4 regions of the Brachybacterium sp. NPDC056505 genome follow, and region 3 is predicted to be linked to each of the others. Evidence: riboswitches for the same ligand, from Rfam matches in the RefSeq annotation. Region 3 holds a riboswitch; each other region holds the start of a gene.

Region 1 (7,248 bases), on a different contig from region 3:
CGGCATCAGTGCCGGCGCGGCGACGAACTCCGTGCCCAGTGCGGCCAGACGGGTGTACTCGGCGTCGACGTCGTCGACGAGGAACTCGAGGATCGTCGACCTGTTGGCGCCCGCCTCGGCAGATCCTGGTGCGAAGAGCGGCACCGTGGCGGTGCTGCCGAGCGCGAGAGCGGCGGTCGGGGTGAGGATCTCTGCGAAGGCCGGCGCGGGGCGCACGGCGGGCGTGCCGGTGAGCTGCTCGTAGAAGTCGACCATCGCGTCGAGGTCGTCCGTGATGATGCGGGTCGATACGAAGGCGGTGGCGTGGGAAGTCGTCATGGACGTGACCGTAGAACCGATGCAGGTCAGAACCTGTCCGTTGATCGTCGGTGCGTCAGCTCGTCCGGACCGACGGCTCGTCGTCGGATGGGTGGGGCCCGAGCGGGTCGCAGGAGCGGTGGGTTGGCGGGCCTGTCGCTCGACTCTCCGCTCAGAGCGCGCCGAGCGCGCGGGCCACGGGCACGGCGCTCGCCGCCGCCCACGCCTGCGGACGGCACGAGGCCGGATAGGGGAGGGGCGCGGAGACCTCGTCGGCGCTCTGCCCGCCGAACAGCTCGGGAAGCCGCTGGTCGAAGGCGTCCGCCGCCCGCAGCAGACCGCGCGCGAGCACGCGCGCCTCGTCCTCGAAACCGGCGCGGAGCATGCCGCGCAGGATGTACCCGGTGTCGTGCGTCCACACGCTGCCGCCGTGGTACCGCAGCGGCCCGAACCCGCCGTTGTCGGTCGAGAGGGTGCGGATGCCGAAGCCCGAGAACAGGGGCCGGTCCATGAGGCGGCCGACGACGATCCGCTCCTGGTCCGGATCCAGCAGGCCGGTCGCCAGCAGATGGCCCATGCTCGAGGCGACGCCGTCGACCGGGCGCTCGGCGCCGTCGAGGGCGAGCGCGGGGTAGGGGCCGCGTTCGTCCTCGCACCAGAAGCGCGCGTGGAAGGCCGCGCGCAGGCGGGAGGCGAAGTCGCGCAGACGGGTGGGGAGTTCATCGGCTGACGGGCGGGTGCTGCGTTCGAGCAGGTCGGCGGCGTGCAGAGCGGCGGCATAGGCGTAGCCCTGGACCTCGGCGAGGGCGATCGCGCCGGTGGCCAGCGACCCGTCGGCGCAGCGGATCGAGTCGCCGGAGTCCTTCCAGCCCTGGTTCGCCAGGCCGTGGCCGCTCTCGTCGATGTACTCGAGCAGACCGTCGCCGTCGGCGTCCGTATGCTCGAGGAGCCAGCGGGCGGCGGCCTCGAGCTGCGGATGCAGCTCGGTGAGCACGGCCGGGTCGAGGCCGGCCTCGAGCGCGTCGTGCAGGAGCTCGATCCACAGGGGCGTCGCGTCGATCGTGCCGAAGTAGACGGGCGGCAGATGGCCCTCGGCCATCTCCATGCCCTGGGCGCGGACCTCGTGGAGGATCTTGCCGGGCTGCTCGGCGGTGTCTGTCACGGTGCGGGTGCCCTGCATGCTCGCGAGCGTGCGCAGGGTGCCCTCCGCGAGCGCGACGTCCACGGGCAGGGCCAGCGAGGCGGCGATCAGCGAGTCGCGGCCGAACAGCGTGAAGAACCACGGGGCGCCGGCCGCGGCGAAGCTGCACGCCGGATCCCCCGGCACCTGCAGGCGCAGCGCGTCGAGGTCCGCGAGGGAGCGGACCAGCAGGTCGCGGACGGCCCGACGCTCGGGGTCCGCATCCGGCCCGACGGCGAGCGGGAGGCGCCGGGGCTCGGCGGCCTCGAACGGGACGTCCGGGTCGGTGAGCGCGAGCTCCCAGTCCGCCTCGGCCGTTCCGCGCGCCGGTGCTTCGAGGACGCAGCGCCAGGTGATGACGGGCCCGTCGGCCTCCGGGACAGTCGTGCCGGTGCCGGTGCCGGTGCCGGTGCCGATGCTCGCGCGGAGCACCGTTTCGCCCCGCTCACCGATCGGCCACCGTGCAGCGCCGTCCCGGATGCGGGCCGCGGGGCGGTCGGGGGCCTGCGCGAGCATCAGACGCGGGTCCTTGACCTGCGACATCGTCGCGCCGTCGGTGACGAGCCCGAGGCGCAGGGACAGGGTGCGCGGGCGGTCGTCGTCGTTGCGCAGGCGCAGCGTCTCGCGGATGCCGCAGCCGGACGCTGTGCGCGTGCGCTCGAGGACGACGAGCGGGTCGCCCGGCAGGTCGGGCGCGGTGACGACCCCGCGGAACACGGTCTCCCGAGCATTGCGCGTCTCGGCGCGAAGGGGCGAGAGAGCAGGGTGCTCCTCGTCCTCGTCCGCGGCCTCGGCAGCGTCCTCGACCTCGCAGACCAGGTCGGAGACGACACGGGTGTCGCCGAGATAGATGCCCTGCGCGCCGACGCCCGTGATCGTGCCGTCGGGCGCAGACCAGGCCTGCAGCGGAGCGCGCAGCACCACGGCGAGGTCGTGGAGGAACGGCTGGTGGCCCTCGACCTGCCGCGCCGCGGACTGCGGACGCGCGGTGGAACGGCGCGGCTCGGACGGGCTCGGGGAGGACGGAGGCGTGCTCACCGCCTCATGCTTGCACGCACGGTCCCCTTGCGCCCGGTGAATGCGCGCCCGCGATCAGTCCAGCGCCTGCTGCCAGAACGCCGCCTCCATGCGAGTAGCCGTGCGGAAGATCCTCTCGAGCCGCGCCCGGCGGCGGGCGGGAAGGTCGCCGCCGGCGAGGTCGTCGAGCCGCGCGGCGGCCACGGCGGCGCTCGCCTGGAACTCCTGCCCCGCGTACTCGGCGATCCACTCGCCGTAAGGATGCTCGACGCCGTCGGCGAGGCGCGGCGCGAGCGCGGTCCCGATCTCCGCATAGCCGATCGCGCAGGGCGCGAGGGCGACCTGCAGGTCCAGGGCGTCCCCGGCCATGCCGGTGTCCAGGACGAAGCGCGTGTAGGCGACGGTGCCGGGCTTCTCGTCGGCCGTCTCGAGGACTTCCTGGTCGATCCCCCAGGAGGCGGTGAGCCGCACGTGCAGAGCGGTCTCGGTGACGATCGCGGTCAGGGAGTCCGCGGCCGAGCGAATGCCCTGGAGGCTGTCGGCCTTGTACGCGGCCAGGGCGTTGGCCCGCGCGAACTGGAAGAGGAACAGGTAGTCCTGGACCAGGTAGTCCTGGAAGGCGGCCAGGGGGAGCGTGCCCTCGCCCAGCCGCGTGACGAAGGGATGGTGGACGTAGGCGTCCCAGTCCTCGGCGGCGGAGGCCTTGAGCCGGTCGAACAGGGAAGGTGCGCTCATGCCGACGCCCCCTCGGGGGCCGTCTCGTAGGCCGCGTCGAAGAAGTCGTTCTCGAGCCGGACGGTGCGCGTGAAGAAGCTGCGCACGCGCTCGGGGTCCTCGATCTCGGCGGCGTCGAGCTCTGCGCGCAGGAAGTCCACGAGATCGCGGAAGCCGGGACCGTCGTGCAGGGAGATCCACTCGGCGTGGACGAAGCTCTCGGGCAGGGGCGAGGTCGCCCGGCTCGCCCAGTCCAGGTAGAGCCATTCGGTGACCAGCAGGACCGCGAGGATCGCGGCGTGGTCGCGGGTCTCCGCGGCCTCGCGGAACACGTGGAGGAAGCCGTCGGTGGGTGCGGTGTTCGGGATCTGTGCGCGCTGCTCCTCGCTCACCCCGAGCGCGTCGAGGGCCCGCAAGAAGTACGTGTTCTCGTCGCCGGCGACCTCCCCGGCGAAGCGCGCGAAGCGCAGCCGGGCGGCGGGGGTGCGGGCGGTGGCCAGCGCGGCGCCGATCAGCTGCAGGAAGGCGTCGAGGAAGCGATGGTCCTGCACCAAGTAGCGCGCCATCACCTCGTCCGAGATGGAGCCCGCGTGCAGCTCGCGCACGAAACGGTGGCCGACGGCGCGCTCCCACGCCTGGGCGTGCTGGTGGCGCAGGGACGCCGTGAAGGCGGCGTCCTCGGTGAACGGACGTGGGGCAGGTGTCATGGCGGCAATCCCTCCGCGAGTACGAGCTCGATCAGGTTCAGCGGGTGTGTTCTCAGCCCTGGTCAGGGCACCCCGTGCACGTGCGAGGCTATCGCCGCCGCGCCCATCGGACACAGTCGTCCCGCGGCGTGAGAGGGAGCGGGACCCTCGGGAGGGCGCCGCGGTCTACGCTTCGCAGCATGCTCGGACTCCTGCGCAGGCGCTCCGGTGCGCTCGCGATCGGGGCGCTCGCCCTCGCCGCCGTGCTGTGCATCCTCAGCGGCGGGCTCCCTTCGCAGGATCTCGCAGCGCTGATGGCGCGGGTCGCGCCCGTGCTCGGATTCGTCCTCGCGATCGCAGTGCTCGCCGAGCTCGCCCGCGAGGCAGGACTCCTGGACGTGATCGCCCACGGCCTCACCGTCCTCGCACGCGGACGCACCGCGGTGCTGTGGTGCGCCGTGTGCGCGCTCGCCGTGGTGTGCACGGCCTTCTTCTCCCTGGACACGACGGCGCTGATCATGACTCCTGTGGTCGTGCTCACGGCCCGGCGCGTCGACGTGCCCGCGGTGCCCTTCGCCCTGGCCACGGTGTGGCTCGCGAACACGGCGTCCCTGCTGCTGCCGGTCTCGAACCTCACGAACCTGCTGGCCAGGGACGTCCTGGGCGGGGGCACGGCGGCCTTCCTGTCCCGCAGCGCGGCGCCGACCCTGGTCGCGATCGTGCTGCCGGTGGCCCTCCTGGCCGTCGTCCATCGCCGCGACCTGCAGGGTCGCTTCCGGGCGTCGCCCGCCCCGCAGATCCGCGACCGCGCGCTGCTGCGGATCAGCGGATGCGTGGTCGTCGTGCTGCTGCCCCTGCTCGTGGTGGTGCCCGCGGTGTGGATCCCGGCGGGCGCCGCCGCACTCATGCTGCTGCTCGCCTTCGCGCTGCGGCGCCGCGAGGCGATCGGAGCGCACCTGGTGCCCTGGCGTCCGCTCGCGATCGCCCTCGCCCTCTTCGTGCTGGTCGAGACCGCGCACGTGCAGGGCGCGACGTCGTTCGTGCTGCGCGCGGCCGACGGCGGCACGGGGCCGATGGGGCTGCTGCGCACGGCCGGCACCTCGGCGCTCGCGGCGAACGTGCTCGACAACCTCCCCGCCTTTCTCCTCCTCGAGCATCGCGCGGGGGACGATCCCGCCTCCACCATGGCCCTGCTCATCGGTGTGGACGTAGGTCCTCTGATCACCCCGTGGGCATCGTTGGCCACGCTCCTGTGGCATCAGCGGATGCAGGCGATGGGCGTGCGGATCCCCTGGGTGCGCTTCATGGCGCTGGGCGCGGTCGCGGTGGTGATCACGGTGCCCCTGGCGACTCTCGCGCTGGCCGTCCTGGAATGAGCGGGCGTGTCCTCAGGCGGACCCCAGCTCGGACAGCAGACGCTCGGGGATCCGGTCTCCACCGTCGACCTGGGCCACGAGATCGCGGTCGATCCGGCTGCCGCGCCGGACGATCGTGAGCGTGCCGCGGACCTCGAGGATCACCAGCTCCACCTCGTCGAGGGCGAGCACCCCGCTCACGCGCAGACGATCCAGCAGCATGCCGCGCGTCAGCCTGCTGCGACGCAGGCCGGCCGCGACCGGCTCCCCGTCGACCATGACGACGACGGGACGCGTGCGCCGCAGGAGCAGGGGGACGCGGCGGAACCTGCCCGTGACGTACTCGAGGACCACCAGGGTGCTCAGCACGACGATCGCGCCGAGCATCGTCGGGGATTCGCCGAGGGTCGCGCGGGCGGTGATGCCGCCGACGACGGCGAGGACCACGAAGCTGCCGGCGCTGGGCCGGGCCATCAGGCGCGGGCCGATCACCTGCATGAGCAGGGAGAAGAAGCCGTACAGCACGATGGTCGAGGCGACGACGCCGAGGACCGCGCTGCCGCTGATCCCGACGTAGTCGCGCCAGATGAGGTCCCAGTCGATCATGGGGCCATTGTCGTCCCTCGGGAACCACGCCTCACGACTCACGACTCACGCCTCGCGCGCGGCGAGCGGGATCCGTCCTCCCGCGAGCACCATCTCCACCTGGCGCGGCGAGAGCCGGTGGTGCACGGGGACCTCCCGGTCCCCGATCCGTGCGGTGAGGTCCGTGCCGGCCTCGAGCGCCGCGTGGACGCCGTCGATCTCGACGAGATCGCCCGCGGAGATCCGGTCGTGGTCCTCGGGGTCGTCGAACTCGAGGGCGAGGATCCCGAAGTTCGCGAGATTCTGCCAGTGGATGCGGGCGAAGGACACCGCGATGACCGCCTTCAGCCCCAGGTAGCGGGGAGCGATCACGGCGTGCTCGCGCGAGGAGCCCTGCCCGTAGTTCTTCCCGGCGACCACCACGTGGCCTCCCGAGTCCTTCGCCTTCCCGGCGTTCGCGGGATAGTCCGGGTCGATGCGGGTGAAGGTGAACTCGGAGATCTTCGGGATGTTCGAGCGGTAGGGGAGCACGCGCGAGCCGGCGGGCATGATCTCGTCGGTCGAGACGTCGTCGCCCATCACCAGGATCACGGGGGCCCGCAGATCGTCGTCGATCGGCGCGAACTCGGGGAGGGAGGAGATGTTCGGCCCCTTCACGAGCTCGACCTCGCGGGCCTCCTCGAGCGGCAGCGGCGGCTGCAGCATGTCCTCGATGCGCGCGAAGACCTCGGGGAGCTGCGGGTGCGGGGCCGGGATCCCGAGCGAGTCCGTGAGCGTGCGCGGATCGGTGATCCGTCCGGTCAGCGCCGCCGCGGCCGCGGTCTCGGGCGAGCACAGCCACACCGAGTCCTCCTCGGTGCCCGAGCGGCCCGGGAAGTTGCGGGGCATGGTCCGCAGCGAGTTGCGTCCGCTCGCGGGAGCCTGCCCCATCCCGATGCAGCCCAGGCATCCGGACTGGTGGATGCGCGCCCCGGAGGCCACCAGATCGGTGAGCCAGCCGCCGGCGATCAGGTCCGCGAGGACCTCCCGGGAGGTCGGGTTCACGTCGACCGAGACGGCCTCGTGGGCCTGGCGACCGCGCAGGGTCTCGGCGAACGCGGCGAAGTCCCGCAGTCCGGGGTTCGCCGAGGAGCCGACGACCACCTGGAACACGTCCTCGTCCTCGACCTCGGCGACGGGACGCACGTTGCCGGGGGAGGAGGGCGCGGCGATCAGCGGTTCGAGGGCGCTCAGGTCGATGTGCTCGGTGACGTCGTACTCCGCGCCCTCGTCGGCCTCGAGGCGCGTGAACTCGTCACCGCGGCCGACGGCCCGCAGGTAGTCGCGGACGGCGTCGTCGGCGGGGAAGACTGTCGCGGTCGCGCCGAGCTCGGCGCCCATGTTCGCGATCACGTGCCGGTCCATCGCGGTCAGC
Region 2 (7,248 bases), on a different contig from region 3:
GGGCTGGTCGGCGGTGTGACCGGGCGCGGCATCAGGGCGTCCTCCCGGCTCACAGCAGGAGGGCGATGATCGCCCCGATCACGAGGACGGCTCCCGTGAAGGCCGGGATCATCCAGTCGCCCGGCGTCGCAGATCCACCGGCACCGGCGGGCACGGCAGCGAAGTCGTCGGTGCGCGTCGCGGCGAGCGCGTCGGCCCGCCGGTCCGCGAGGCGGCACACGATGAACAGCCCGATCGCGAGCACCCCGGCGAGGACCATGTACAGCGAGGTGCGGTAGAGCCACGAGTACGGGGAGAAGTGCACGATCGTCACCGCCGCGAGGACGATCGGGACCTGCCGGTGCGCGCGGCGCAGGATCAGGTAGAGGAGGATCGGCAGCGCGAACACCTGGGAGACGGCGAGCGCCGTGGACAGCTCGTCGAGCAGAGGGTTCTGCGGACGCGGCCCGGCGGAGGTCACGGCCATCAGACCGAAGGCGATCGGCAGGGCGATCACTCCCTGCAGGAGCACCGCATAGGCGCCCGCGTGCTCCCCGCGCCATCGCCAGACGGCCGCCGCCAGCAGCCAGGTGAGGCCGTAGGCGAGGAGGAAGGCGAAGCCGTGGTGGTTGACGGTCGCGAGCCGACTCAGATCCGTGTCCATGCCGACGGTCTACCAGGGGCGGCGCCCGCCGCCCCCGGGTCCGGGCGAGGTCATGACATCTGTCGTGGGGCGCCCCGTGACGCCGGTCCCTGATCGCTCCCGAACCCGGTCAGCACCTCGCGGACCACGGCCGCGGGGTCGCTCGCGCCCATGACCGCGCGCACCAGTGCGACCCCGGCGACGCCGGCCGCGGCGAGCGCGGGCACGTCGGCGGGCGTCACGTCGCCGATGGCGACGATCGGCAGGCGCGTGCTCGCGAGCAGCGTCCGGTAGCCGTCGATGCCCAGGGGCGTGCGTCCCGACTCCTTCGTGGGCGTGGGCCGGAAGGGGCCGGCACCCACGTAGTCGAGCAGCTCCGCCTGGGTCTCGGCGGACCTCACGAGGTCGAGGGTCCCCGTGGTCAGCCCGATGATCGCGTCCGGGCCCAGCAGGGCGCGGGCCCCGGCGACGGGCAGATCGTCCTGGCCGAGGTGGACACCGTGCACGTGCTCGCCGCACGCCCGGGCAGTGAAGGCCACGTCCGCCCGGTCGTCGACCAGAACCCGGCAGGTGGGCGCGGTGGAGCCGACGGCACGCCCCACCGCGGTCACGAGACCGAGCAGCTCACGGGCCTCGAGCCCCTTCGCACGGACCTGGACGACGCCCGCGCCGGCAACGGCGGCGGCCGCCGCGGTCTCCACGGTGCGGCGATCGGTCCCGGAGGTGACGAGATAGCAGCGCAGGTCGAGGGGCGCCGGGGCCGCCCCGTCCCCGTCCAGGCCCGGGTGGTCGTGGTCGTGGTCGTGGTCGTGGGTCATCGGTCCTCCGTGGTGATCTCCAGGGCGTGCTCGCCGATCTCGTCGAGGGCGTCGAGCAGGGCGGTGCGGAAGGCGCCGGGCCGCGGCGCGCGGCGCGCGGCTCGCTCCCCCGCGACGTCGAGCCACACGGTCGCGGCGTGAGCGGCGCGGGCGGCGGCGGTGGTGAGGTCCGAGGGCCCGACGGGCGAGTCGTCAGGCCCGCTCCTCTCGACCGCGACGAGGCACGCGGCGGTGAGCGCCCCGAGCAGACAGCCGGTGCCGGTGACGCGCGTGAGCAACGCATGCCCGCGTCGGACCTCGATCCCCGGTGTGCGATCCCCATCGGCCATGACTGCACCCGCACCGACGATCCAGTCGACGGGCCCCGAGACGGCCACGGCTCCGCCGGTGAGAGCGACGATCTCGCGGGCGGCACCGTGGGCGCTCTCGGCTCCGTCGCTCGCGTCGGCGCCGCGTCCGCCGGTCCCGCCGCGCAGCGCGAGGATCTCCGAGGCGTTCCCGCGCACCACGTCCGGCCGCAGGCCCACGAGCTCGCGGGCGAGGGGCGTGCGCACGGGCGCGCGCCCGATCGCGGTCGGATCGAGCACCCAGGGGTGACCGGCCGCGATGCTCGCGGCCACGGTCGCGGGGATGCCCGACATCGCATCGGTGCTGAGGGTCCCGAGGTTCACGAGCAGCGCGTCGGCCGCCCCTGTGACCACGGGCGCCTCGGCCTCGGTCTCGGTCATCATCGGGCGGGCGCCCGCGGCGAGCAGACCGTCGGCCACGATGCCCATCGACACCGTCGCGGTGAGGCAGTGGACGAGCGGCGGATGCCGGCGCACCTCGGCGAGCACCGGGGCGACCTCGCGCAGGTCCGGGTCGTCACCGAGCGCGGCGTCATCGTCGACGTCGTGGTCTTCGCGAGGGTGCGGATCAGTTCTCATCGCCCGCTCCCCCGGCTGCCGCGGTCGGCGACCGCGTCGAGGTCCCCGTCGATCTCCGCCGCCGACAGCCGGGGCCCGAGCGCCGCACCGACGATGAGGAGGACGCCGCCGAGCACGAGCAGTCCGAGCACCGCGGCGTGCACCCCGAGCAGCGCCGAGAGCCCGGGCAGGTAGAACGGGTAGAGCGCGGGCAGGATCAGCGAGAGGCTGTAGCCCATCCCGTACCCGGTAGAGCGCACCGACGTCGGGAAGCGCTCGGAGAGGTAGGCGGAGACCGGTCCGTACGCGGCGACGGTGACGACCTGCAGCGCGGCGGCGAGCACGGCGGCACCGGCCAGCGTGCTCGAGCCGACCGCCATCCACCACAGCACCGGGCCCAGCACGGTCGCCGCGATCCCCCACAGGACGAACAGTCGGCGCCTGCCGGTGCTGGTGGAGAGATGCCCGGCGAGCGCCATCGCGAGCGCCTGCGCGCACGAGGCGATGCCCATCGCGACCGAGACGCTGGTCGCCGACAGACCCGTATCCTGGCCGAGCTGGGCAGTGAGCATGATGACGGTCGTGTTCGTGAGCAGCCACAGGCCCGTCATCAGGGTGAACACCTGCCAGAAGGCGCGCGCCCAGCGTCCGCGGAGCATGGCCGCGATGCCCGAGGCTGCGGGCCCCTCGTCCGCCAGGGATTCGTCGGCCAGGAGCGGGCCGTCGTCCGTCGAGGGATCCTGGCCCTCCCGCTCCTCGATCACTCGTCGCGTCGTCGGCGCATCGACCACGCGCCGCCGGTAGTAGGCGAGCATGCCGAGCGAGGCGAGCGCCCCGAGCACGAACAGTGCGCGCCAGCCCCACGCGGCATAGGCGTCGGGCCCCAGGACCAGCAGCAGCGCAGCGGTCGCGAAGGCGATCGCGGCCTGCGCCCAGGGCGCCATCGAGAGGATGAGCCCGCTCATGAGGCCGCGCCGGCGCGGGGCCGACCATTCCATGGCCAGGGGGATCGCGGCCGAGTACTCGCCGGCCACGAAGATCCCGCCGAGGAACCGCAGGGCGAGGATCAGGCCGATCGTTCCCACGCCCAGCAGCTCGTGGGTGGGCATGGCGGCGATCAGGAGGGCGCAGGCGGCGGTGCCGGTGATCGCGACCTTCGTGGTGCGGGTGCGCCCCAGGCGGTCCGAGATCCTGCCGAAGACCATGCCGCCGACGGGCCGGCCGAGCATCATCGCGATCACCACGATCGCTCCGGTGGTGGCGGCGATCCCCGGGCCCGCGACGACGGCGAGCGCCGGGGTCAGCGCGGTCAGCGGCAGGAACACGTGGACGTTGTCGATGAAGTTGCCGACCACCCCGGCGCGCAGGGCGGCGCGGCCCTCGGGCGGCAGCTGCGGCATCGGCGTCGGCCCGGCCGACGGCGTGTGGACCGCGGCGGCGGTCGTGGGCGGGCTCTCGGGCAGACGTGACCGCATGGCGGACATCCCTTCGTCAGTGCGAACTGCATCAGGTTCCACGGGTGTGATCTCAGCGCGCGCGGCGCACCCCGTGTCCGGCGCGCCAGTATTCCAGAGCCGTCGGCGGCGACGCGGCGCCGTCCGCGGCGACTACCCTTGCCACGTGAGCACTTCGAACCGTGGAACTGCCGACCGCATCGTCTGGGTCGACTGCGAGATGACCGGACTGGACAAGGAGAAGGACGCGCTCGTCGAGATCGCCGTCCTGGTCACCGATGGTGACCTGAACATCCTCGGGGAGGGCGTGGACGTCGTCGTCAAACCCCCGGCCGAGGCGCTGGAGCAGATGGGCGATTTCGTGCGCACCATGCACACGAACTCAGGGCTGCTGGAGGAGCTGGACGCGGGCATCACCCTCGAGGCCGCGCAGGAGCAGTGCCTGGCCTACGTGCGCGAGCACTGCCCGGAGGCCGGCAAGGCGCCGCTCGCGGGCAACTCCGTGGGCACCGACCGCGTGTTCCTCGACAAGGACGTGCCGGAGTTCGCCGCCTGGCTCTCCTACCGCACGATCGACGTCTCGAGCCTCAAGGAGCTCGCCAAGCGCTGGTTCCCCCGCGTCTTCTACAACACGCCCGCCAAGCACGGCGGCCACCGCGCCCTCGCCGACATCCGCGAGTCCATCCAGGAGCTCAAGTACTACCGCGAGGTGCTGTTCGTGGCCGATCCCGGGCCGACGACCTCGCAGGCCCAGGCCGCCGCGCGCACCTTCGAGCTCGCCGTCGACGGCGAGAGCGCCGACGGGTCCGACGACGCGGCCGCCGGCGCCGCGGGATCCTCCGCGCCATCGGTGCCGTGGCTGCAGCGCGCCACCCACCGCACCTGGCTGGACTCCGAGGGCGAGGAGCTGCTCGTCTTCGGCGCCGAGTCGCTGCGGGAGGACGGCGGCTTCGGCTGGCTCGACGAGAACGGGGAGCTCGACGGCGACAAGCCGGCAGAGCTCTGGGTGACCTGCCGCATGACCCACTGCTTCGCGCTCGCCACGATGCTGGGAAGCCCCGAGTACGGGCGCTTCGTCGACCATGGCATCGAGTCCCTGCGCACCGTCTTCAAGGACGAGGAGCACGGCGGCTGGTACTCCAAGATCTCCGGCGAGACGGTCATCGACGACGCCAAGGAGGCCTACGCGCACGCCTTCGTGGTGCTCGCCGCCGCCTCCGCGACCGCCGCCGGCCGTCCGCACGCCGCCGAGCTGCTCGAGGAGGCCCTGGGCGTCCTCGACGCGAAGTTCTACGACGAGGAGGCGGGGATGAGCGTGGATACCTTCGACCGTGCCTTCGCCGTCTGCGAGGACTACCGCGGCATCAACGCGAACATGCACACCACCGAGGCGCTGCTCGCCGCGTCCGACGTCACCGGCGACCGCCGCTGGCTGGACCGCGCCGTGGGCATCATGACCCGCGCGATCGACGAGTTCGCGCGCGAGCAGGACTGGCTGCTGCCCGAGCACTTCGACACCTCGTGGAACCCGATCCTGGACTTCAACGAGGACAAGCCCGCCGATCCCTTCCGCCCCTACGGCGCGACCGTCGGCCACTGGCTCGAGTGGTCCCGCCTGGTCCTGCACGGCCGCGCCGCACTGCTCGCGAAGGACGGCGACGCCCCCGAGTGGATGCTCGAGGCCGCGAACGCCCTCATGGCACGGGCCGACGACGCCTTCGGCATGGACGGGGAGCCCGGCTTCCCGTACACCGTGGACTGGGACGGCACCCCCGTGGTGCACGAGCGCATGCACTGGGTCGCCGCCGAGGCCACGGCTGCCTCCGCCGTGATGTTCCAGGTGACGGGCGAGGCGAAGTGGGCCGACCGCTACCAGGCCTGGTGGGAGTACGTCAGCGAGTTCCTGCTGGATCCCGAGCGGGGCAGCTGGCACCACGAGCTGGACCGGCGCAACCAGCCCCAGGCGCGCACCTGGGAGGGCAAGCCGGACATCTACCACGCCTACCAGGCCACGCTCATCCCGCGACTGCCCGTCACCCCGACCATGGCCGCCGCCGTCCGCGACGGCCTGGTCGACGAGATCGGCTGAGTCAGCCGGGCGGTGCCGCCCTCACGTGCGGCGCCGCCCTCAGTTCCGGTCGAGGGCGGCGTCGAGGCGCTCGATCTTCCCGTCGAGCTCGCCCTCATGGCCGGGGCGGATGTCGGCCTTGAGCACGAGGGAGACGCGCGAGCCAAAGCGGCCGGCCTCGGCCGTCGCGCGCCGCACCACGTCCATCACCTCGTCCCAGTCGCCCTCGATCTCGGTGAACATCGAGCTGGTGCGGTGCGGGAGCCCGGACTCCCGCACCACGCGGACGGCGGCGGCGACGGCGTCGTGGACGCTCGCGGCGTCGGATCCCTCGGCGAGGTCGCGGGTGAGGCCGGGATCGGAGGGCTCACCGGTGGGCTGAACGGAGAAGGCGATGATCATGCCCCCACTGTTCTCCCCCATCGGCCCGCGGGCAAGCGGATCATGCGCCCAGGAGCATGCGGCGACCCTGTCATGACGAGGCTGGATCCGGCTCCTGCTTTTCCGGCCCCGGAGTCCTCCAGGCCCGACACCCCAGTCTGCCGTGCCGACGAAGTGCAAGGCGTCTCACAGCGAGAACCCCCGTTCGAGGGTGCGGAGCAGGGCCGACGCCCGGTATGCTTGCTTCTCGTTGCGGTCCTCGGAGCGCACATGGTGGTCGTAGCTCAGTAGGTAGAGCTCCTGGTTGTGGTCCAGGCGGTCGCGGGTTCAAATCCCGTCGATCACCCCAAGAAACGCCCTGGTGACAGGGCGTTTTTTCTGTCTGAGCCGATGTCTGGACACCCACGCGGACGACGGCGGCACCAGCGCACCGATCCACCTGCCACCTCTCGCCCCGCACCCATGCGACGCTCCCGGCCGTCCACCGACGCCCCTGACGTCCACCACTACCCGCAATTCATTCGATCGCCGGCGCATCGAAAACGTGATCGGTATTCAAGAAGGTGCCCGCGGAGAATCTCCGAACCCGTCGACCTGCGCATGCACCACGAGGCTCTGCCGCACGGCCTCCATTCTTCCTCCTCACCTTTCTTCAATTCACTTACCGTTCGTCCGCATCCCGTTCACCGCCCGTACACCTGACGTACTGCGTCCGTTCCCTCGGGCGGTGAAGTCGACCACGGAACCCCGTTCGAGACGGTTCCGCTCACCTCGCCGAGCAAGCAGGCGACACGTGTCGGAGCCCGTCCCCGCCGCCACGACCTGCACGCCATGGCCACCAGCGCCTCTCACCTGGGGCGATGCCCCGCCCGTGGCGAGCACCTGAAGATGCACCGCCCCGCGCTCCCACGTCCAGCGCCCCGCCCTCCAGGTCCGGCCGCCGCGGCGGCCCCGGCCGGCCTGCGGGATCTCCCCAAGACACCGACGCGACACGACCGAT
Region 3 (7,248 bases):
CATCGCCTCCGACGCCACCTCCTCCTACATCCAGCATCTGCCGCTCGGGCCGGTGCTGGGCGTGCTGCCCTGGAACGCACCCTTCTGGATCGCGTTCCGCTTCGCCGCCCCCGCGCTGATGGCAGGCAACACGTGCGTGATGAAGCACGACCCGCACGTGCCCGGCTGCGCAGCGGCGATCGGGGAGGTCTTCCGGGCCGTCGGCGCCCCCGAGGGGATCTTCCAGGTCCTCCAGGCCCGCACCGAGGACGTCGAGCAGGCGATCCGCGACCCCCGCATCGCCGCCGTCTCCTTCACCGGATCCGACCGGGCCGGCGCGAAGGTCGCGGCGATCGCCGCGAGCGAGATCAAGCCGGCCGTGCTCGAGCTCGGCGGCTCGGACCCGTGCATCGTGCTGGCCGACGCGGACCTCGAGGAGGCCGCGAAGGTCTCCGCGCTCTCGCGCATCATCAACGCCGGCCAGTCCTGCATCGCCGCCAAGCGCGTGATCGTCGAGCGCTCGGTGCACGACGAGTTCGTCGAGCTGCTGCGCGCGCAGCTCGAGGCGCTCACCGTGGGCGACCCCCACGAGGACACCACCCAGGTGGGGCCCATCGCCCGGGAGGAGCTGCGCGAGAACCTGCACCGGCAGGTCGCCTCGTCCGTCGAGGCCGGTGCGCAGCTCGTGCTCGGGGGCGAGATGCCCGACGGACCCGGGTTCTTCTATCCGGTCACCCTGCTCACCGGCGTGCAGCAGGGCATGACCGCGTGCACCGAGGAGACCTTCGGGCCGGTCGCCGTGGTCGTCGCGGCCGACGACGCGGACGATGCCATCGCGATCGCGAACGACACCCCGTACGGGCTCGGCTCCTCGATCTGGACCGAGACCGCGCGCGGGGAGGCCCTCGCCCGGCGCATCGAGGCAGGGCAGGTCAGCGTCAACGGGATCGTGAAGACAGATCCGCGTCTGCCCTCGGGCGGCATCAAGCGCTCCGGCTACGGCCGGGAGCTGGGACCGCACGGCATCCGCGAGTTCGTCAACGCCCAGCAGGTCTGGGTGGGCCCCGCCGTCGGCTGACCGGCCCGCCCGGCGCCTGACGAGCCCGGGCGGCTGGCGATGCGCCGTCCGGGCGTGAGGGCAGGAGGTCGGGCGGACTCGGTGCGCGATGCCGAGTCCGTCCGCCTCGCGCCGTCGGGGCGCGACGCTCATCGGGCATACTCGCCCCATGGGCCAGCCCGAACACCCGCGCTCCGGCGCCGCACCGTCCCCCTCCGCCTCTGATCCCTCGTCGTACCCCTCGTCGACGTCGGCCGCCGCCCCCTCCGGGCAGGTGACGGGCGCGAAGCCCGCGTCGAACCCGCTGGGCGCCGTCTCGCTGGTCGCGGCGATCGTGCTCGTGGTGCTCTCGACCATCCGCGGCGGCCTGAACGTGCTGGTGCCGCTCCTGATGGCGAAGTACCACACGGGCTACGCGCTCTGGGGCTGGGGATCCACGATCCTGCTCGCGCTCGTGGCGCTGGTCGCGATCGTCATCGGGATCGTCGCCCTGCTGCAGCGCTCGCGGCGCAGGACGGCGGCGATCGTCGGCGTCGCGGTGGGTGCGTCATGGCTGGTGATGATGGTGGGCGGCCAGCTGCTGAGCGTCGTCGTCGCCGGAGTCGCGCGTGCGATGTGGTGACGGGAACCGGCGCCGGCGGGGCCTCATCGCGTGCCCGTCGAGTGCTCCGCCCGACACTCCCGCATGATGCACGCGGCAAACCCCTCGTGCGATCGGGATCCATCGGGTACGCTCGAATCAACAGCGCCGACCGAGCGCACGGCCGAACGTCAGGACATCTTCACCCTCAGCACCCCCACCCCCTGCAATCGACCGTGGCGTCGCAGGTCCAAGGAGGACCTCCGCAGCGCAGCGGTAGCCCACCAGGATGAGGCGATCCCGCCCATCCCCACGATCTCCCCACTTCGGACTCCTTCCCCCCGGGAAATGTCCGCCGTGGGGGCGCACGGCGGAAATCTCGTCGTGACCGCACAGAGAGCATCTGCTCTCTGCACACCGAAGGAAAGACTGCATGACTACAGGCACCGTGAAGTGGTTCAACTCCGAGAAGGGGTACGGCTTCATCGCCCCCGACGACGGCTCGGCCGACGTCTTCGCCCACTTCAGCAACATCGCCGGCTCCGGCTACCGCAACCTCGAGGAGGACCAGAAGGTCTCCTTCGACACCGAGCGCACGGATCGCGGCCTGACCGCGACCAACATCCAGCCGGCCTGAACCTCCTCCTGAGCTGAGGGGCGGGTCCGCCCGCCGCCTCGTTCCGGGAGTCGCACGCTCCGCGTGCACCGCGCCCCGTCCCCCGCCCTCATCGGCGGGAGGCGGGGCGCGACCGCGTCCAGGTCCCGATCGCCGTCAGCCCGAGAGCGCGTTCAGCTCGCGGCCAGGTGGAACTCGCCCGCCGTCCGGCGTTCCTCCCTATACTCGAAAGGGTACGAGCAGGACATCCGACAGCGAGGGAGGCACTGATGAGTGCGGATGAGAAGTTCGAGAACACGGCGGATCAGCTGGGCGGAAAGGCCAAGGAGGGCTTCGGCAAGCTGACCGGTGACAAGGAGGCCGAGTCCGAGGGCAAGGTGCAGCAGGTGCGCGCCGGTCTCGAGGACAAGGCCCAGGACGTCAAGAACTCGGTGAAGGGCGCTCTGAACGGCCTCACCGGCAAGAACGACGGCGAGTAAGACCCGCTGCGCGGAGTCCCAGCACTCCGACAGGAGCCCCCGTCCGGCACACGCCGGACGGGGGCTCGTCGCGTCGTGGCCTGCGGAGCCCGGCCGGCTCAGTCCGCCGACGCCGACGGCGGCCCGCTGTGCTCGCGCCTCGCCTCGCGGTCGAAGACGCCGAGGATCTCGCAGGGCCGGCCGCCCTCCGCGCCGATCGCGTGCGGGAGCATCGTGGGGAACTCCGCCGCCTGGTCCTTCTCGACCCGCAGACGCCGGTCGCCCAGCAGCAGGGTCGCGGTGCCCGAGAGCACCACGAACCATTCGCGGCCCGTGTGCGCCCGCATGGCCGACGGCGCCGAGGGCGGCTCCGTGAGGCGCTGGCGGATCACCGAGAGATCCGGCTGGCCCCGGATCGTCCAGCGCATCGCTCCTCGGGGCCCGTCGAGCGTGGGGCTGGAGACCACATCGTCCGCGCCGGAGTCCACGAGCTCGTCGAGAGTCGTGTCCAGGGCTCTGGCCAGCGTGATCAGCTGATCCAGGGCCAGGCGCCGGGTCCCTCCCTCGATCCGGCTGAGCGAGGACGGACTCATCCGGGCGCGCTCCGCCAGATCGCCGAGCGACCATCCGCGCGAGACGCGCAGCGCCCGGATCCGTTTGCGCACGAGGGTCTCGATCGCTCCATCTTCTTGCGTCATGCGCAATAGGGTATGCCTCGTAAGCAACGCCTGCCTAGTGTCGACGTCGTACACGACGATCGGCCCGCCCCGCGGGCAGGAGGAGGCACCCATGGACACCCGAGACATCCCCGCTGCACCTGCAGGCACCAGCACCGGCGACATCTCCCCGGCGCGCGGCGCGGCGGATCCCACCGCGGACGTCGTCGTCATCGGCGGCGGCGCCGCCGGACTGAACGGCGCACTCATGCTCGCCCGTTCCCGCCGGCGCGTGATCGTCGTGGACGCGGGGGACCCGCGCAACGCCCCGGCGGAGGGCGTCCACGGCCTGCTGGGCCGTGAAGGGACGCCGCCCGCCGAGCTCCTGGCGCGAGGGCGCGAAGAGGTCGAGGGTTACGGAGGGACCGTCGTGCGGGGCCGTATCGCCTCGGTGCGGCAGGACTGGAGCGTCGACGGCCTCGAGGGAGGCTTCGACCTCACCCTCGAGGACGGCAGCGCGCTGCGCGCACGCCGCCTGCTCGTCGCGACCGGCGTGCGCGACGAGCTCCCTGCGATCCCGGGGCTCGCCGAGCACTGGGGGAGCGGCGTCGTCCACTGCCCCTACTGCCACGGCTGGGAGGTGCGCGACGAGCCGATCGGGATCCTCGCTTCGGGCCCGATGTCCGCGCACCAGGCGTGGCTGTTCCGCCAGCTCAGCGATGACATCGTCTTCTTCGCCCGCGGCACCGCGCTGGATGCCCGGACCCGGGCGAGGATGTCCGCCCGCGGGATCCGCGTGATCGACGAGGAGGTGGCCGAGGTGATCGCCGGCGACGGTGCGGCCCCCGATGCCGGGGAGCGCGCGTCCCGCATCGCGGGCGTCCGCCTGGCGAGCGGAGAGGTGATCGAGCGCCACGTGCTGGCCGTCGCGACCACGATGACCCCTCGCCTCGACGGTCTCGAGGGCCTGGGGCTGCGTGTCGAGGAGATCCCCGGGATGGGGGCGAAGGTCCCGTCGGCGATGGCCGGGGTGAGCGAGGTCCCCGGCGTCTGGGTCGCGGGGAACATCACCGACCCGACGGCGCAGGTGGGCGCCGCGGCGGCTGGGGTGCGCTCGCCGGAGCGCACATCAATGCGGATCTCGCCGCCGCCGACACCGACGCCGCGCTGCGCTCGCGGACGATGGGCGCGGGCGCCGACGGGAGCCTCTCCCTGCTAGCCTGAGCGGCACCGAGGGGAGTCCCGGCAAGGGGCTGAGAGTCCACTGGTCACGCGATGCGCAGCAGCGCGGGGCGGCGACGGCGTGGAGACCCTGAGCACCTGATCCGGATCATGCCGGCGCAGGGACGGAACCGCTGAGCGCCCTCCCCGCCGGCCTCGTGGAAGAGGCATCGTGAGCACCAGCGACACCCGCCCCAGCGCCCCGAACCCCGACGGACCCGTCAGCGATCGCGTCCCCAACGTCCTCTCGATCGCCGGGACCGATCCGACGGGCGGCGCGGGCATCCACGCCGACCTCAAGTCCTTCGCCGCCCAGGGCGCCTACGGGATGGCCGTGGTGACGGCCGTCGTCGCCCAGAACACGCAGGGGGTGCGCGGCGTCGTTGCGCTCGACCCGGAGTTCGTCGGCGAACAGCTCGACGCGGTCTTCGAGGACGTGCAGGTGGACGCCGTGAAGATCGGCATGGTCGCGAACGCCGCCATCGCGGGGGTCATCGCGGAGCGCCTGCGCCGCCACGGGGCGCGCAGGATCGTCCTGGATCCCGTGATGGTCGCCAAGAGCGGCGACCGCCTCCTGGACGAGGACGCGGTCGACGCTGTGCGCGAGCAGCTCGTGCCGCTGGCCGACGTCCTCACCCCGAACCTGCCCGAGGCTGCGGTGCTGCTGGGGGAGGAGCCCGACTGGAGCGAGGCGGAGATGCGCCGGCGCGCCCACGACCTGCTGGCCCTCGGACCGCGCCTCGTCCTCCTCAAGGGCGGCCACCTCGAGGGGTCGCCCACCAGCACCGATCTGCTGTGCGGGAGCGAGGGCATCGTCGAGCTGCCCGCCCCGCGCATCGAGACGACCAACGACCACGGCACCGGCTGCACGCTCTCGGCGGCGATCGCCGCCCGGCTGCCGCGCATGCCCGTCGAGGACGCCGTGCGCGGCGCCAAGGAGTACCTCCACGGTGCGCTCGCCGCGAGCGACCGGCTCGACGTGGGGCGCGGCCACGGACCGCTGCACCACTTCTTCGCGCTGTGGGAGGGCGAGGGGATCCCGGCGCGCTGACCCCGGCGCCGGCCCGCCCTGCGGACCCGGGCTCACCGGTCCGGCGCCGCCTCGGTCCAGGCCGCGCTGAGCACGCGAGACGCGCGCAGAGGATCGTCGGCCGCGCAGACCGCCGAGACCACCGCGCACCCCGAGGCGCCCGCGCGCCGCAGGGCCGGGACGTCGGCCGTGGTGATCCCGCCGATCGCGACGCTCGGCACCGGGGACGCGGCCGCGAGCAGCGCGAACCCCTCGACGCCGAGGGCCGGCGGATGATCCGCCTTGGTGGCGGTCGCGCGGATCGCGCCGATGCCCACGTGGTCGACGGTGCCCTCCGGCAGCGCGGCCACGGCGTCCAGATGCGCCGACGTGTTCGCGCTGAGCCCGATGACGGCGTCGGGCCCGAGCAGTTCTCGTGCACGGCGCACGTCCTCGTCGCCCTGCCCCAGGTGCACGCCGTCCACGCGTACCCCCTGCTCGCGCGCCGCGACGGCGGCATCCACACGGTCGTTCACCAGCAGCAGCGCGCGGGCGTCGATCACCCGCGCGAGACGCTCCAGCAGGCGCACGTGCGCGGCGAGGTCCGCGTGCTTCTCCCGCAGCTGCACCACGCGCGCACCGCCTTCGACGGCGAGTTCGACCGTGCGCACGATGCCGCGCGCACCGCACAGCGCGGCATCGGTGACGAGGTACAGGCCGAGGTCCTCGCTCGAGGGCCTCATGCGGCCCCGCCGCCGACCTGATCCGTGAGGCTGACGTGCAGGCGCCCGGGCGCGCGGAGCTCGTCCGGGCCGATGGCGGCGAGGGCGTCGAGGAGCCGGGGCGCGAAGGTGCCCGGCCCGTCGGCCCCGGAGGCGGCGCGCTCGGCCGCCGCGGAGTAGGCGGCATGCGCGGCGACGACGGCCTCGAGCGCAGGTGCTCCCTCGCTGCGCACGCCCAGGAAGGCCGCGATCACGGCGCCGAGGGCGCAGCCCCCGCCGGTCATGCGGGTCAGCATCGCACTGCCGCCGGCCACCTCCACGAGGGTGCTCCCGTCGGTGATGAGGTCGCGCTCGCCGGAGACCGCGACCACGGTGTCCTGCGTGCGCGCGAGGCGGGTCGCCGCCGCGACGGCCGCGTCGATCGGGTCGGAGGAGTCGACGCCCCGGCCGCCGCTGCCCTCGCCGGCGAGGGCGAGGATCTCCGAGGCGTTGCCGCGCACGGCCGTGGGCCTCTGGGCCACCAGCTCGGCAGCAAGCGGCGTGCGCACGCGCAGCGATCCGATCGCGACAGGGTCCAGGACCCACGGCGTCCCGGAGCGACGAGCTCCGGCGACCGCCTCGTGCATGGCCTCGCGCTGTTCGGGCGCGGGGGTGCCCAGGTTGATGAGAAGACCGTCGGCGACCGCGGCGAAGTCGCCGGCCTCGCCCACGATGTCGACCATCGCCGGGGCGGCGCCGATAGCGAGCACCACGTTCGCCGTCACGTTCGTGACCACGGAGTTCGTGATCGCGTGGACCAGCGGACCGCGCTCGCGCACCGCGCCCAGAAGGTCGCCGCAGCGGGCGGCGAGCCCTGCAGGATCGACGGGCATCGGGAGGCCTGCGGAGAGGTCGGCAGCGACCTTGGAGGCGCCGTCTGAGGGGGTTGCGGGGGCCATCGGGCTCCTCTC
Region 4 (7,248 bases), on a different contig from region 3:
CGAGTTCCCCCGCGAGTCCCGCATGGCGACCGGCGCCCCCTGATCCAGCAGCGGCAGCAGGGCGTCGCCTCGGCCCTCACGGGCATCGTCGAGTATCCTCCGGGCCAGGGCGAGCACCTGTTCGTCCTGCTCCTCGGTGGTCAGCGGCGATGCGGGCTGCGCGGAGGCAGGCTGTGAGGTGTCGGGCTGCGGGGGCTCGGGCTGCTCGGCGTCGGAAGTCATGCGCACCAGGGTAGAGGCCCACCCGACGCGACCACCACACGGATCGTCATCCGCGGCCGAGGGCCCGCTGGGCGGGAGGCGAGCGGCGCGGGGGAGATCGCAGGCATCCGCCCGCGCGATCTCCGAGGTCTTCGGTGCAGGGGATGTTCGCGGACCTCTGCCCGCCGCGGACGGGCCCCGGGGCCGCGTCGACGTCGAAGAGGGTCCTTGGCCGTCCCGTCGGAGCCAGCCCCTCAGCCGCCGATCACCGTCCGCAGCAGCCAGGGCGCCGCGAGCAGGAGCACGGCGACGGCGAGCCCCACGAGGTCGCGCTTCGTGAACGGGCTGGGCAGCGCCCAGGTCCTGTGCTGCGCGGTCGCGAAACCACGGGCATCCATCGCGAGCGCCTGCTGCTCGGTGCCCCGCACCGCGCCGACCAGGAGGGCGAGGGTGCACGAGGCGAGCAGCCGCACGAGCGCCGCCGTCGACTGCAGCGGATGGCGAAGGTCGCGCCGCGCCCCGAGGCCGCGCAGGCGGCGGCTGGTCATGATCCGCTCCCAGACGTCGGCCGTAAGCCCGGCCCGCACGAGTCCCGCGACGCTCGCCGCGACCGGCCGACCGGGCAGACGCAGCCTCCCGCCGAGGGCGTCTCCCAGCCGGGTCGGGTCGAGGGAGGCGAAGATCAGCACGCCGGGAGCCACGAAGTAACCGATCCGCAGGGCCTCCTTGAGCCCCAGCAGCCAGGTGGTCCCGGACAGCACGGGCAGGGGAGAGGCGAGCACCGTGGACCAGCAGAGGCCGACCGCCGCGAGCACGATCGGGACCAGACGCAGCGCCGTGCTCCGGACCCCGCGCACGGCGAGCGGTGCGAGGACCACCACCAGCAGGCACGCGAGGAGCCCCAGCTGCCAGCGGTCGATCGCGAAGGAGCCGACGGCAGCCGCCGCGGCGATCACGATCGTGGTCAGCGGATTGAGCGCGTCAGCAGGCGCAGGACGGGGACGACGTGGCGGGCGAAGGGTGGTGTCGTATGCCGGTGCCGATACTGAATCGAGCGCGGCGCCGGGCACAGCCGACTCCGGGGCGGCGGGGAGCGCGTCGTCGTCGCCCGTGCTCACGTGCTCCGCGAGGTCCAGGCGCACGTCCCCGCGGGCGACGAGACCCGGGTCGTGCGTCGCGGCCAGCACCGCGCAGCCTCGTCCGGTCGCCTCCTCGAGCAGGGCGAGCAGCTGGGCGCGACGCTCCTGATCGAGGCCGACGGTCGGCTCGTCCAGCACGAGCAGGGCGGGTTCCTGGGCGAGGGCGGCGATGATCGCGAGGCGGCGCTGCTCACCTCCGGAGAGCTCGAACGGCTGAGCGTCCGAGAGGTGTGCGAGGTCGGCGCGACCCAGCAGGCTCTCGGCGAGGTCGGGGTCGCGCGCCCACGGCGAGGCGGTGACCTCCTCGCGCACGGACCGCGAGACGAAGGAGTGCTCGGGCTCCTGCGGGACGTAGGCGATCTTCGAGGGTTCAGGGCCCTCGAGGTGTCCGCCGAGCGGATCGGCGAGGCCCAGGATCGTGCGCAGCAGCGTGGTCTTGCCGCTGCCGCTCGGCCCGGTGAGCACGGCGAGAGCTCCGGAGGGGACGTCCAGGTCGAGGGCGTCGAGCAGAGGAGAACCCATGGCCTCCTTCCCCCGGGCCTCGTCCCGTCGTCGCCGCCGCGCCACTGCGACCTGCGAGAGCGACAGCACCGCCTGGCCGGGTGCGTCGGATCCGCGCGCCGGGACGGGGGTGGCAGCCGGATCAGGCGTCACCGCCGGATCAGGCGCACCCGCCGGACCGGTCGCACCCGCCGGATCGGCCGCGTCGAGCACGTCCTCAGGGGAGCCGTCGGCCAGGACGTGCGCCTGCGCTCCGAGCACGATGACGCGGTCCACGTGCGGGGTCCAGCCGTCGGCGTCGTGGTCGGCGACCACCAGGGTGCGATCACCGACCGCGTCCAGGATCGCGGCGCGGACCTCGCGGGCCGTCGGCCGATCGAGCATGCTCAGCGGCTCGTCCAGCAGCAGCGCACCGGGATCCAGGGCAAGGGAGCCGGCGAGGGCGAGCCTCTGCTGCTGCCCTCCGCTGAGATCCCACGGCGAGGCCGCGGCGTCCACTCCGGCGTGCGCGACGTGCAGGGCGGAGGTCACCCGGTGCTGGATCTCCTCGCGGTCCAGCGCTGCGTTCTCGGGACCGAAGGCTGCGTCTCGGCCGGCGCTGCCACCGATCAGGGCGTGCAGCGGCTGCTGCAGGAGCAGGCCGCGCTCGCCCGGACGGGTGGGGCCGGGGGCCTCGCCCGAGAGGTCGCCCGTGCTGGTGTCCAGCAGGCCCGTGAGGGCACGGAGCACCGTCGACTTGCCCCCGCCGCTGGGACCCGTGAGCAGCACGCGCTGACCGGCGGGGATGTTCAGGGTGAGGTCGTCGACCGTCGGCCGGGAGCGGGTCGACGGTGTCCAGGTGACGGCGTCGAGGCCGAGCGCCACGGCGGCGCCGGATACGGGACCGGTTCCGGCGGGGGACGCGTCGCCGCGCGCCCCGTCGGCCCCGGAGCCCGTCCCGATCACCGTCGCCCCCGCGCTCATGCGCGCGACCGCCGTCCCCACTGGCGCCCGGCCGGGAAGGCGCTCAGGGCGCCGGTCGCGCCGAGGGCGCGCACGATCAGCCATCCCAGCACCCCGCACAGCAGCGCCGCGGAGACGATGAAGAAGCCCAGCAGCGCCCAGGCCGAGGCCCAGGACCACTCGGGGTAGTAGGAGAAGCGCTCGTAGACCCATTCGAGGATCCCCGAGAGCACGCCGCCGGCGATCGCCACGGGCAGGGTGAAGCGGCGGTAGGCGGTGACGAGGAACGCGATCTCGACGCCTCCGCCCTGCAGCAGGCCGCTGACCACGGTGCCGATGCCCCACTGTCCGCCGAGGGCCATCTCGAGGACGGCGGCGATGACCTCGGCCAGCACGGCCGCGCCGGGACGGCGCACGATGAGCATGGCCACCAGCGCGGGCAGGAACCACACGCCCGCGAGCAGGCCCACCGACGGCGGCAGGACGGTTTGCAGAGGTGTGAACAGCGTGTACACCTGCCCCCAGGCGAGGAACACGAAGGCGAAGACGACGCCGATCGCGACCGTCAGCACGAGGTCCACGGTGCGATAGGCCAGCAGCGGCCGACGTGCGAGGGCTTGGCCCGTCGATGCCGAGGACGCGCGGGCCTGCGTGGTCTTCTCGGCGCGCCCGGAGGGGGCGGCGGGGGTGGAGCTGGTCGACATCTGGTTCTCCTTCCGATGCGGAAGGGGCCGCGAGGCCCGTCGGCCCCGGATGCAGGCACCCGGCGCGGCGGACATCGCAGAAGAATCCCGACTCCCTACGCCGGTCTGAACCGGATCAGGTTCGAGGGTCTGCGCTCGGTGCGCACTCTCAGCACCTCTGCGGTGCTCCCCTGTCTGTGGATGTCAGCGTCGATGATATCGCGCGGCGCCGTCGGAGCGCCCTCGGTGTGTGCGCCAGATCGCCCGGGCCGCGCCGGGCCGCGCCGCGCCGGGTGGGGCTGGGGCGGCGTCGGGGCCGGCGCCGGGAGACCGCAGCGGACCTGTATGAGGCGGCGGGGCCCGACGGCCGAGTCGCATCCGGCTCCCGAACGAGCACGAGAAGTACGAAACGGTTGCCAAGAGCGCTCATGGCAACCGTTTCGTACTTCTCACGGGACGACGGGCCGCCGACGGGCCGCCGAAGGGCCGCCGAAGGGCCGCCGACGGGCCGCCCCGCGGATCAGCGGCGCGCGCGGATGGCCTGGTCGATCGCCTCGGCCGCGGCGCGGGGATCGTCGGGCGAGAGCAGGAAGCTCGTGCCCTCCCGGCCGATGATCTCCACGAGCGTGCCGGGACGGGAGACCATCAGGCGGTACGCGGACTGCTGCTCGCCGGTGGTGAAGACCTTGCGCCCGGGCAGGGCCTCGAGGGTCCCGCGGTCCGGCGCGAGCACGCGCCCGCGGCGCCAGCCGAGCCCGCCCACCGTCACGCCGAGCGTTTCGCCCGGGATGCGGCGCAGCTGCACGGCGCGGAAGTCGGCGACGGGCCAGGCGGGGCGCGGCAGGAACCCGCCGAGGCCTACGGTCAGCCCGTCGCCGTCGACCACGAACCGGGTGGCGAGCCGCATCCACGACCAGAAGGCGTACACGAGCACGGCCAGGGCGAGCACCAGGCCCAGCACGACCGTCTCGCCGCGCGCCCAAGCGATCGCGTACCCGGCGATGCCGACACCGATCGCGGCGCTCATGCCGATGCGGGTCCAGCCCACCGCGCCGGGAGTCGTCCGCCCCACGTGGAAGGGCGCCTCCGGCCTGCTCACGGTGTCCTCACCAGATGCTCACGCGGTCTTCGGGCGCGCGGTACATCGCGTCGTCCTCGCGCACGTCGAAGGCCGCGTGGAAGGCGTCGAGGTTGCTCGCGATCGCGTTGCAGCGGAACTCGGCGGGGGAGTGCGGGTCGATCGCCAGCATGCGCGCCGCATCCTGCGCGCGGGACTTCGCGCGCCACACCGTGGCCCAGGACCAGAAGACGCGCTGCAGGCCGCTCAGGTCGTCCATCCGCGGCGGGTTCCCGCCGGAGCGCGCGAGGTAGGCCTTGATCGCGATGGTGAGGCCGCCCAGGTCGCCGATGTTCTCGCCGATCGTGAGGCTTCCGTTGACATGGGGCAGCTCGTCGCCGCCGATGACCTCGCCGTCCTCACCGTCTGCGCCATCCGCGCCGACCGCGTCGTCCCCGCCAGTCGCCTTCACCTCCGCCTGCTCGCGCAGCACGCGCGGGGTGAGGGCGTCGAACTGGTCGATGAGCGCGCGGGTGCGCTGCTCGAATGCCTCGCGGTCCTCGTCGGTCCACCACGAGCGCAGGTTGCCCTCGCCGTCGTACTTCGAGCCCTGGTCGTCGAAGCCGTGCCCGATCTCGTGGCCGATCACGGCGCCGATGCCGCCGAAGTTCACGGCGTCCTCGGCCTCGGCGTCGAAGAACGGCGGCTCGAGGATCGCGGCGGGGAAGACGATCTCGTTCGCGCCCGGGTTGTAGTAGGCGTTGACCGTCTGCGGGGTCATGTGCCACTCGTCGTGGTCAACGGGCCCGGCGAGCTTCGCGAAGTCGTGGGCGGCGTCGTGCGCGCGGGCGGCGCGGACCGAGGCGACGAGGTCGTGGGGGTCGAGCACGAGGCCGTCGTAGGTGCGCCACACGTCGGGATAGGCGATCTTCGGGGTGAACAGCTCGAGCTTGGCGAGGGCCTTCTCGCGGGTGCCCGGCGTCATCCATTCGAGCGTCGAGATCGACTCCCGGTAGGCGTCCAGCAGCGCGCCGACGAGCTCCTGCATGCGCGCCTTGTGGTGCGGCGGGAAGTGCCGGGCCACGTAGTCCTGTCCGATCGCGAATCCCACGGCCCCCTCGACCAGCGAGATGCCGCGCTTCCAGCGCTCGCGCAGCTGCTCGGCGCCGGAGAGGGTGCGACCGGAGAAGTCGAAGTCCTCCTCGACGAAGGCCGAGGAGAGGTACGGGGCGAAGGCGCCGACGGTGTGCAGGGCGGCCCAGGTGCGCAGCACGGCGAGGTCCTCGGCCGCGAGCAGCGGGGCGACGGCCTCGACGAACTCGGGCTGGCTCACGCAGACCACGTCGAAGGCGCCCGCCGGCGCGCCCGTGCCTTCGACGTAGGCGTCCCAGGGGAACGCGGGGGCGAGGGCCTCCCGCTGCGCGGCGTCCATCGGGTTGTTCGACTTCTCGCTGTCGCGCAGGCGCACCCGGTCCACATGGCACGCCGCGAGCCGCGTCTCGAAGTCCATGACCGCGCGGGCCAGGTCGCTCGAGTCCCCGGCGACGAGGCCCTCGCGGCCGGGCAGGGAGGCGAGATCGGCGAGACGTGCGAGGTGGCCGACGTACGCCTCGCGGATCGGTGCGTAGGAACCCTCGCGGTAGTAGGACTCGTCGGGCAGGCCCAGCCCGCCCTGGTGCAGCTTCACCTGGTAGCGGGAGGAGTCGTCGTCATCCGTCCACACGTAGGCGTGCAGGGCGCTGGTGCCGGCCACGGGGGAGGCGAGCAGGCGCACCAGGTCCGCGAGCGAGGTCGTGGACGCGACCTCCTCGAGCATCGGTGCGAGCGGTGCGGCGCCGGCGGCCTCGACCGCGTCCTCGTCCATGAACAGCCGGTAGAGCAGGCCCACGCGTCCACGATCCGTCTCCGGAGCATCGCCCGCCGCGAGCAGGTCAGCGAGCTCGGGATCCTCGGCGGCCTCCTCGACGATGGCGCGCACGCGCTCCTCCGCAAGGTCCCGCAGGCGTCGGAACTCCCCGTCGGAGGCGCGATCGGCGGGGATCTCGTGCTCCGCGAGCCAGGCGCCGTTGACGTGCCCGAACAGGTCGTCCTGCACGCGGATCGAGTCCTCGACACCGCTGCGGTCCAGGCCCGAGCGGACCTCGGAGCCGGTCGGTGCTGCGGTCGTGGCGCTGTCGGAGGGGACGGCATCGGTCATGGTGACTCCTTCGTCGGGGAGGGCGGCGTCGGGCCGGGCGGTGGGACGGGCGCGGGGGCGGCGAAGCGACGCCGCTCCCGCCGGCCGGGTCGATGGCTGACGCGCTCCGCGCGCCGTGGGCCGACCCGATCTTGTGGATCAGAGGGTGGACAGTCCCAGCAGCGCGAGCGCGGCGGTGAGCACGCCGATCCCGAAGGGCGCGTACGCCCACAGGGTGTGCGTGCGCTCGCCCGGGCTGCGGCGCTGCAGGATCAGGGTGGACAGGCCCGTCGCGATCGACAGCACGATGGTGCCGATCGTGAGCACGGGGGAGAGCACGATCAGCACGGTCGCACCGATCTGGAAGAGCGCGGTGCCCACGACGTCCAGGACGCGCAGCACCATCGAGCGGGGCACGCTCACCTTCTCTGTGAGGAAGGTGCCGACGGCCTCGGTCGCCCACGCGGAGGGCGCGGCGATCCGGCGCCGTGCGCTCACCGTCTGCGCGGTGGCCAGGACGATCCAGACCAGCGCCGCGCCGAGCCCGAG

What was found. Region 3 has a riboswitch for thiamine pyrophosphate ahead of thiD (bifunctional hydroxymethylpyrimidine kinase/phosphomethylpyrimidine kinase). Riboswitches for the same ligand answer to the same signal wherever they lie in the genome.
Region 1: linked by a shared signal. The riboswitch ahead of ACFQ53_RS05125 (TenA family protein) and the one ahead of thiD (bifunctional hydroxymethylpyrimidine kinase/phosphomethylpyrimidine kinase) in region 3 are both predicted to bind thiamine pyrophosphate.
Region 2: linked by a shared signal. The riboswitch ahead of ACFQ53_RS04120 (MFS transporter) and the one ahead of thiD (bifunctional hydroxymethylpyrimidine kinase/phosphomethylpyrimidine kinase) in region 3 are both predicted to bind thiamine pyrophosphate.
Region 4: linked by a shared signal. The riboswitch ahead of ACFQ53_RS12285 (ECF transporter S component) and the one ahead of thiD (bifunctional hydroxymethylpyrimidine kinase/phosphomethylpyrimidine kinase) in region 3 are both predicted to bind thiamine pyrophosphate.

Annotation. Positions count from the first base shown of each region.
Region 1 covers NZ_JBHTSV010000005.1:17,325-24,572, forward strand. The annotation lists gene ACFQ53_RS05110 (VOC family protein) at 1-318, opposite strand, end outside; gene ACFQ53_RS05115 (glycogen debranching N-terminal domain-containing protein) at 470-2,515, opposite strand; gene ACFQ53_RS05120 (TenA family protein) at 2,570-3,229, opposite strand; gene ACFQ53_RS05125 (TenA family protein) at 3,226-3,915, opposite strand; TPP riboswitch at 3,906-4,000, opposite strand; gene ACFQ53_RS05130 (SLC13 family permease) at 4,095-5,270, shown strand; gene ACFQ53_RS05135 (DUF421 domain-containing protein) at 5,283-5,855, opposite strand; gene ACFQ53_RS05140 (aconitate hydratase) at 5,901-7,248, opposite strand, start outside.
Region 2 covers NZ_JBHTSV010000004.1:17,807-25,054, forward strand. The annotation lists partial or broken gene ACFQ53_RS04100 (short-chain dehydrogenase) at 1-19, shown strand, start outside; gene ACFQ53_RS04105 (DUF7010 family protein) at 50-643, opposite strand; gene ACFQ53_RS04110 (thiamine phosphate synthase) at 694-1,440, opposite strand; gene ACFQ53_RS04115 (hydroxyethylthiazole kinase) at 1,437-2,366, opposite strand; gene ACFQ53_RS04120 (MFS transporter) at 2,363-3,820, opposite strand; TPP riboswitch at 3,812-3,904, opposite strand; gene orn (oligoribonuclease) at 3,966-5,888, shown strand; gene ACFQ53_RS04130 (MTH1187 family thiamine-binding protein) at 5,928-6,269, opposite strand; tRNA gene ACFQ53_RS04135 (tRNA-His) at 6,522-6,597, shown strand.
Region 3 covers NZ_JBHTSV010000039.1:8,111-15,358, forward strand. The annotation lists gene ACFQ53_RS15130 (NAD-dependent succinate-semialdehyde dehydrogenase) at 1-1,057, shown strand, start outside; gene ACFQ53_RS15135 (hypothetical protein) at 1,206-1,658, shown strand; gene ACFQ53_RS15140 (cold-shock protein) at 2,050-2,253, shown strand; gene ACFQ53_RS15145 (CsbD family protein) at 2,502-2,711, shown strand; gene ACFQ53_RS15150 (helix-turn-helix domain-containing protein) at 2,810-3,388, opposite strand; gene ACFQ53_RS15155 (NAD(P)/FAD-dependent oxidoreductase) at 3,480-4,565, shown strand; TPP riboswitch at 4,577-4,696, shown strand; gene thiD (bifunctional hydroxymethylpyrimidine kinase/phosphomethylpyrimidine kinase) at 4,740-5,618, shown strand; gene thiE (thiamine phosphate synthase) at 5,651-6,319, opposite strand; gene thiM (hydroxyethylthiazole kinase) at 6,316-7,170, opposite strand.
Region 4 covers NZ_JBHTSV010000024.1:41,922-49,169, reverse strand. The annotation lists gene ACFQ53_RS12295 (ankyrin repeat domain-containing protein) at 1-222, opposite strand, end outside; gene ACFQ53_RS12290 (ATP-binding cassette domain-containing protein) at 456-2,804, opposite strand; gene ACFQ53_RS12285 (ECF transporter S component) at 2,801-3,487, opposite strand; TPP riboswitch at 3,563-3,669, opposite strand; gene ACFQ53_RS12280 (hypothetical protein) at 3,987-4,565, opposite strand; gene ACFQ53_RS12275 (M13 family metallopeptidase) at 4,573-6,720, opposite strand; gene ACFQ53_RS12270 (hypothetical protein) at 6,859-7,248, opposite strand, start outside.